DNA from 2 places in the Butyricicoccus sp. AM32-19 genome. Region 1 is predicted to be linked to the other one. Evidence: a T-box and tRNA genes for the amino acid it is inferred to sense, from the RefSeq annotation. Region 1 holds a T-box; the other holds one or more tRNA genes.
The links. A T-box is a leader RNA that pairs with one kind of tRNA and senses whether it is charged. The one in region 1 lies ahead of pheS (phenylalanine--tRNA ligase subunit alpha), so its partner is inferred to be a tRNA-Phe.
Positions count from the first base shown of each region.

Region 2: it encodes a tRNA-Phe, which carries the amino acid that the T-box ahead of pheS (phenylalanine--tRNA ligase subunit alpha) is inferred to sense. The anticodon was not compared.

Region 1 covers NZ_QUIX01000001.1:379,624-383,028, forward strand. The annotation lists gene rplE (50S ribosomal protein L5) at 1-293, shown strand, start outside; gene DW806_RS01815 (type Z 30S ribosomal protein S14) at 308-493, shown strand; T-box leader at 1,225-1,460, shown strand; gene pheS (phenylalanine--tRNA ligase subunit alpha) at 1,563-2,582, shown strand; gene pheT (phenylalanine--tRNA ligase subunit beta) at 2,770-3,405, shown strand, end outside.
Region 2 covers NZ_QUIX01000012.1:23,280-26,684, reverse strand. The annotation lists gene DW806_RS10440 (YerC/YecD family TrpR-related protein) at 1-82, shown strand, start outside; gene DW806_RS10435 (class I SAM-dependent DNA methyltransferase) at 75-812, shown strand; gene hslO (Hsp33 family molecular chaperone HslO) at 816-1,697, shown strand; tRNA gene DW806_RS10425 (tRNA-Asp) at 1,808-1,884, shown strand; tRNA gene DW806_RS10420 (tRNA-Phe) at 1,915-1,990, shown strand; tRNA gene DW806_RS10415 (tRNA-Gly) at 2,204-2,279, shown strand; tRNA gene DW806_RS10410 (tRNA-Cys) at 2,283-2,356, shown strand; gene DW806_RS10405 (S-layer homology domain-containing protein) at 2,510-3,091, shown strand; gene DW806_RS10400 (response regulator transcription factor) at 3,225-3,405, shown strand, end outside.

The sequences.
Region 1 (3,405 bases):
TGCCGGTAGGCGTTAAGGTAACCCTGCGCCGTGACCGTATGTGGGAGTTCCTGGATCGTCTGTTCAACGTAGCTCTGCCGCGTGTACGCGACTTCCGCGGCATCAACGGCAACGCATTTGACGGCCGTGGCAACTACGCTCTGGGTCTGAACGAGCAGCTGATCTTCCCGGAAATTTCCTATGATCAGATCGACAAGATCCGCGGCATGAACATCGTTATCTGCACCACTGCAAATACCGATGAAGAAGCAAAGGAGCTGCTTACTCTGATGGGCGCTCCGTTTGAGAAGTAAGGAGGAGAAGTTAAATGGCTAAGAAGTCGATGGTTCTCAAGCAGCAGGCTAAGCCGAAGTTCTCCAGCCGAGCTTACAACCGCTGCAAGATCTGCGGCCGTCCGCACGCTTACCTGCGTGATTTCGGTATCTGCCGTATCTGCTTCCGCGAGCTGGCTTACAAGGGCCAGATCCCGGGTGTCCGCAAGGCATCCTGGTAAGGAAGAGCGATTTCAAAAAGGAACCCGTAAGGGTTCCTTTTTTTATGCTTTAACGGTGGGCAGAGACCATTTCTGCACCGACTGATCGGGGCACGCGAACTGCGTAAGCGGGTTCGCCCCTAACGGGCGGCAGCCTTTTTCAGCACCGGCTGAGCGGGGTACGCGAACTGCCGCAGGCGTGTTCGCCCTTTCCGGGCGGGGAGTTTTTCGCTGCACCTCAGCGGGGGATTCGCCGTCTGCGGACGGCGGGAACGTGCCGCGCCCCGCGGCAGGGGCAAAAAGGAAGGGACACCTGCGGTTTCCCTTCCTCTTTGAACTCCTGCCTTTCCCTTATTTGTTAGCCTGGCGCAGACCAGAGACCGGCGACCGCTCCGAAAAAGGGAACGGCAGTCGGGTGACCGTTGTGTGTCTTTCGTGAAATGTTCGCAATTCACAGATAGCGTACTGCTACACAGATGGTTTTATCAGCGCAGGCGCGACATGCCCGTGTCGCGCAATTCGTTTGTGCGTTATTACGGATAGTTCCTGCGGGTAATACATGAGGGTAAATGTTATCGTAGGGCGGGGTGCCCTCACCCCGCCGTTTTTAACGATCTGCTGTTATTTATATACGGTGAGGCGGTCGTTTCAGTATGAAAAAATCGTAATATATTGACTATTAAAACGAAAATCTCGTAGTTGCCTCTTGCATTTTCCCGCAAAATGTGTTTTAATTATTCTGTTATAAATATTTCAATGCGATGAGCAGGAAAAGTAACGCTGTGTTCCTCTTTCTCAGAGAGAACGGTCCCATGGCTGCAAGCCGTTTATCGAGGTATGGCGCGAAGTTCCCCTGTGAGCACCGGTGCTGAATAGATGCAGTAGGCGCCGGCGAAGTAACGCTCCGTTACCGGCGTTCAATGAGTGCCCGATTTTTTTTCGGGAATCAGGGTGGTACCACGGAAGTTTTACGCCTTTCGTCCCTAATTTTAGAGGGATGAAAGGCGTTTTTTGTTTCATTAGGAATTACTAACTACTAATTGGTATAAGAGACCATCCCTTATATACAAGCCAAAGAAGGAGAATTGGTATGAAAGAAAAGCTGCAAGGCATTTTGCAGACCGCGAAGGAGCAGCTCGCTGCCGCGAAGGATTCGCGCGCGCTGGACGAGGCCCGTGTTAAGTTCCTCGGCAAAAAGGGTGAGCTGACCGCGCTGCTCAAGGGCATGAAGGACGTTGCCGCAGAGGAGCGTCCGGTTGTTGGTCAGCTGATCAACGACGTTCGTGCGGAGATCGAAACCATCATTGACAAGCAGAAGAAGCTGATCGAGCAGGCTGCGCTCGAGAAGAAGCTGGAGGCGGAGACTATCGACGTTACCCTGCCGGGTGAGGACGTTGTCATCGGCAAGAAGCATCCGCTGAACATCGTGCTCGACGAGTTCAAGGAGATTTTCCTCGGTCTGGGCTTCTCGATCGCTGAGGGTCCGGAGGTTGAGCTGGATCACTACAACTTTGAGGCGCTAAACATTCCGAAGGATCATCCGGCACGCGACACGCAGGATACCTTCTATATTTCGGATAATGTTGTGCTCCGCACGCAGACCTCTCCGATGCAGGTCCGCACGATGGAAAAGCGCAAGCCGCCGATCCGCATTATCGCGCCGGGCCGTGTTTACCGTTCGGACGCCGTTGATGCAACCCACTCTCCGCTGTTCCATCAGATCGAGGGTCTGGTTGTCGATAAGGGCATCCGCATGAGCGACCTGAAGGGCATTCTCGAGCTGTTCGCAAAGAAGCTGTACGGCGAGGACACGGTTGTTCGTTTCCGTCCGCATCACTTCCCGTTCACCGAGCCGTCTGCGGAGATGGATATCCAGTGCTACCGCTGCCACGGTGAAGGCTGCCCGCTCTGCAAGGGCGAGGGCTGGATCGAGATCCTCGGCTGCGGCATGGTTCACCCCAAGGTGCTTGAGATGAGTGGTATCGACCCGAATGAATACTCCGGCTACGCCTTCGGCATCGGTCTGGAGCGTATGGTTATGGGCCGCTTCAAGATCGACGATATCCGTCTGTTCTATGAGAACGACGTTCGATTCCTGCACCAGTTCTAAACCTGCACCCGTAGGGCGGGATGACCTCATCCCGCCGCACTCTCCCGCATGTTACAAGCGATACGTATTATCGTAGGGCGCGACGACCCCGGCGCGCCGCTCGTAAGTATATGCAGGCGGCAAATACGGCGCGCTGAGTCGTCGCGCCCTACGGACAACAATAACACCAAAAGGAGTGTTCCTATCAATGAAACTGCCATTATCCTGGCTTTCGGATTATACCGATATGAACGGCATCACCCCGAAGGAGTATGATGCCAAGCTGACTATGTCCGGCTCCAAGGTCGAGGAGGTTTACTATCTCGGCGCGGAGATCGACAACGTTGTGACCGGCAAGATCCTCGAGGTTGTCGATCACCCGGATTCCGACCATCTGAAGATCTGCCAGCTCGATGTCGGCAAGGAGGAGCCGGTGCAGATCGTCACCGGCGCACCCAATGTAACGCCTGCGTCCGTTGGCGAGATCTGCCCGGTCTGCCTGCACAAGTCCACCCTGCCGGGCGGCGTGAAGATCACCAAGGGCAAGCTGCGCGGCGTGCCGTCCAACGGCATGATGTGCTCGTTCCAGGAGCTGGGTCTGTCCCACGGCTGCGTACCGTATGCGTGCGAGAACGGCATCCTGTTCCTGCCGGCCGGCACCCCGGTTGGCGAGGACATCAAGAAGGTGCTCGGTCTGGACGACTGGGTTTCCGATTTCGAGATTACGTCCAACCGCCCGGACTGCCTGAGCGTGATCGGTCTGGCCCGCGAGACTGCGGCTACCTTCGACCGTCCGTTCAGTGTCAAGACCCCGGAGGTAAAGGGCGTTGGCGGCGATATCAAC
Region 2 (3,405 bases), on a different contig from region 1:
CCTTGTGTATGGCTCGGACGGCTACCGCAAGATGCTCGACCGGCTCAAGGAGGACGAAACAGCAGAGGAGAGCCATGAATAGTTACGAAACCCTGTCGGAATACTATGACCGCTTCACGGATGACGTGGGCTACGAGGAATGGGCAGACTTTTTCGAGCGCCTGTTTGAGCGGGAGGGCGTAAAGCCGTCGCTGGTGCTCGATCTGGCGTGCGGCACGGGCAGTCTGACGCGCATTCTGGCGCAGCGCGGCTATGATATGATCGGCGCGGACGCATCGCCGGAAATGCTCATGCAGGCGCTGCAGAACACGCTGGACTGCGAGCCGCGTCCTCTGCTGCTCAATCAGCGTATGGAAGAGCTGGACCTGTACGGCGCGGTAGACGCGTGCCTGTGCTGTCTGGACAGCGTAAACTACGTCACTGAGCCGGAAGCACTGCAGACTGCCTTTGAGCGCGTACACACGTTCCTCAATCCGGACGGCCTGTTCGTATTCGACATCAACACAGCCGAGAAATTCGCCCGCATTGACGGCGAAAGCTATGTCCGCGAGGATGACTGTGTATTCTGCGTATGGCAGGCGGCGGTCGAGGACGGCCTGTGCGCCTACCAGTTCGATATTTTCGAGCAGGAGGACGATGTGTGGCACCGTGCGCAGGAAACGCACGAGGAGCGCATCTACGAGCCTGCACAGCTGACCGCCATGCTGGAGCAGGCCGGTTTTACCGAGATCAAAACCTATGGCGACCAGTCCTTTGCGCCCGTACAGGGCGGCGAGGACCGCATTTACTTTACAGCACGAAAGAGAGATTAACTTATGAGCGATACGTTACTTCGCGCGATCGCCCGTGATGCGGGCATCCAGATTTGTGCAGCCAGCACGACCGAGCTGGTCGAGCGCGCACACGAAATCCACAGCACCACGCCGCTGGCTACCGCAGCCCTCGGACGAACGCTGACCGCGACTGCCATCATGGGCAGCCAGCTCAAGGCCGAGGACGGCTCTGTGACCGTGCAGATCAAGGGCAACGGCCCGCTCGGCGCGATCGTCTGCGTCGGTGATTCGGACGGCTATGTGCGCGGCTATCTGCAGGACCCGGCTGTCGATCTGCCGCTGCGTGCGGACGGCAAGCTGAATGTAGGCGGCGGTGTCGGCCGCGGCTATCTGATGGTCATTAAGGACATTGGCATGAAGGACCCGATCACGGGCACAGTTGCGCTCGTCAACGGCGAGATTGCCGAGGACCTGACCCGCTATTTCGCGGAGAGCGAGCAGATCCCGTCGGCGTGCGCGCTCGGCGTGCTCGTGGATACCGACTGCTCGGTCAAGTGCGCCGGCGGCTGGCTCGTGCAGCTTATGCCGGGCGTGAAGGATTCCGACATTGACAAGCTGGAGGCCAATCTGGCAAAGCTGGAGAGCATGACTGCTATGCTCGATAAGGGCATGAGCCTCGAGGACATTATCCGCGCGGTGCTCGATGGCTTTGAGGTAGATTTTCTGCAGACCAGTGAAATCGGCTATCGCTGTGCGTGCAGCCGTGAAAAAGTAGAGCGCGCCCTGATCAGCATGGGAAAAACCGAACTTTGCAAGATGGCGGAAGAACAGGAAAATAGTGAGGTAACCTGCCAGTTTTGCGATAAAATCTATCGTTTCAGCCGCGCAGAGTTGCAGGAACTTTTAACACACGCAACGAAATAAAAAGAAAATAAAAAAACTTTGAAAAAAGTGTTGACATTTGGGCACAGGTTCTGTATAATAAACATCGTCGCTGAGAGATACGAACGAAAACGAAACAGCGACGACGGCCTGGCCCGGTAGCTCAGTTGGTTAGAGCGCTAGCCTGTCACGCTAGAGGCCGTGGGTTCAAGTCCCATCCGGGTCGCCATTCTTCAATCGGAAACGATTGAAGAAATATGCCTCTGTAGCTCAGTCGGTAGAGCAGGGGACTGAAAATCCCCGTGTCGGTGGTTCGATTCCGCCCGGAGGCACCATTTTTATAATGAGTGCCCCAAGCACTCATTATAAAAATAATCCCTTTCGAGTAAGGAATCGAAAGCTGGCTCTTGGAAATATGCCGGTGGCATATTTCAACCAGCGTGGCTTTTGCCGCAGCAAAAGCGATTCCGCCCGTGAGCGTTAAACCCGAAGCGTCCGGTAACTAATCGGCACTGACAAAAATCGCGTTAGCGCGAAAAACTAAATATGCGGCTGTAGCTCATCTGGTAGAGCGCCACCTTGCCAAGGTGGAGGTAGCGAGTTCGAGCCTCGTCAGCCGCTCCACATGGTACCATAGCCAAGCGGTAAGGCGTGGGACTGCAACTCCCTGATCCCCAGTTCGATTCTGGGTGGTACCTCCAAAAGACTGATGTGAAAACATCAGTCTTTTTGTTTTGCACAAAATCACACGAATTTGCACAAATTCAGGTAAAGGTTGACAAATACTGTAGACTGTGTTATATTCCACTTATGGATGCACTACGGCGTCCATGCAATAAAAGGAGGAATTTAATATGAAACTCAGAAAGCGACTGATCGCGCTGAGCATGGCGGCAGCCTGCGCAGCAACTTCGTTTGCCGGTGCAGCGTTTACTGACCAGAGCGACATTAAGGTGGACGATTATGTGCTCACCAGAATGCAGGAGCTGAACATCATCAAGGGTTACGAGGACGGCTCGTTCAAGCCGAATAAGATCGTTACCCGCGCAGAGATGGCGAAAATGATTTACGTTCTGCGTAATGGTCATGACGACGCAAGTTTATATACCAATAAGTTCGACAGTGCGTTCACGGACATCAACGACAGCTGGGCCAAGGTGTATATTGAGTATTGCGAGGCTAATCATTTTGTTCGCGGTCGGACGACCACAAAATATTGCCCGAATGAGCCAGTCACAACGGTTGAAGCGGCAAAAATGCTGTTGCTTGAGCTGCGTTACAGTCCACAGTTTCTCGCCGGACGGGAATGGAAAGACACGGTAATGGAAAAAGCGGAAAACATCGGTCTGCTGAACGGTGTTGCGGTTGGACAGGACGATCCTCTGCCGCGTCAGTACGCTGCACAGATGGTTTACACTGCACGCAACACCCCGTAAAGATAGCAAAGAAAAGTCCCTCGATCGAGGGACTTTTTTTCATCTTCATAAAATCTAAAGAAATTCCCTGCGGAAAACAACAGAAACCTGTGGTAAGATAGAAGTAACGAAAGGGGGAAGGGAAATGGAAAAGCTGACTGTTCTGGTGGTGGACGATGACCGCGAGATCGTGGAAAGCATTGCGATATTCCTGCAGGCAGACGGATATTTGGTGCGCAAGGCGTACAACGGTCTGGAGGCGCTCGACATCGTAATGACCGAGAACGTACACCTTATCATTCTTGACATTATGATGCCCGAGCTGGACGGAATCA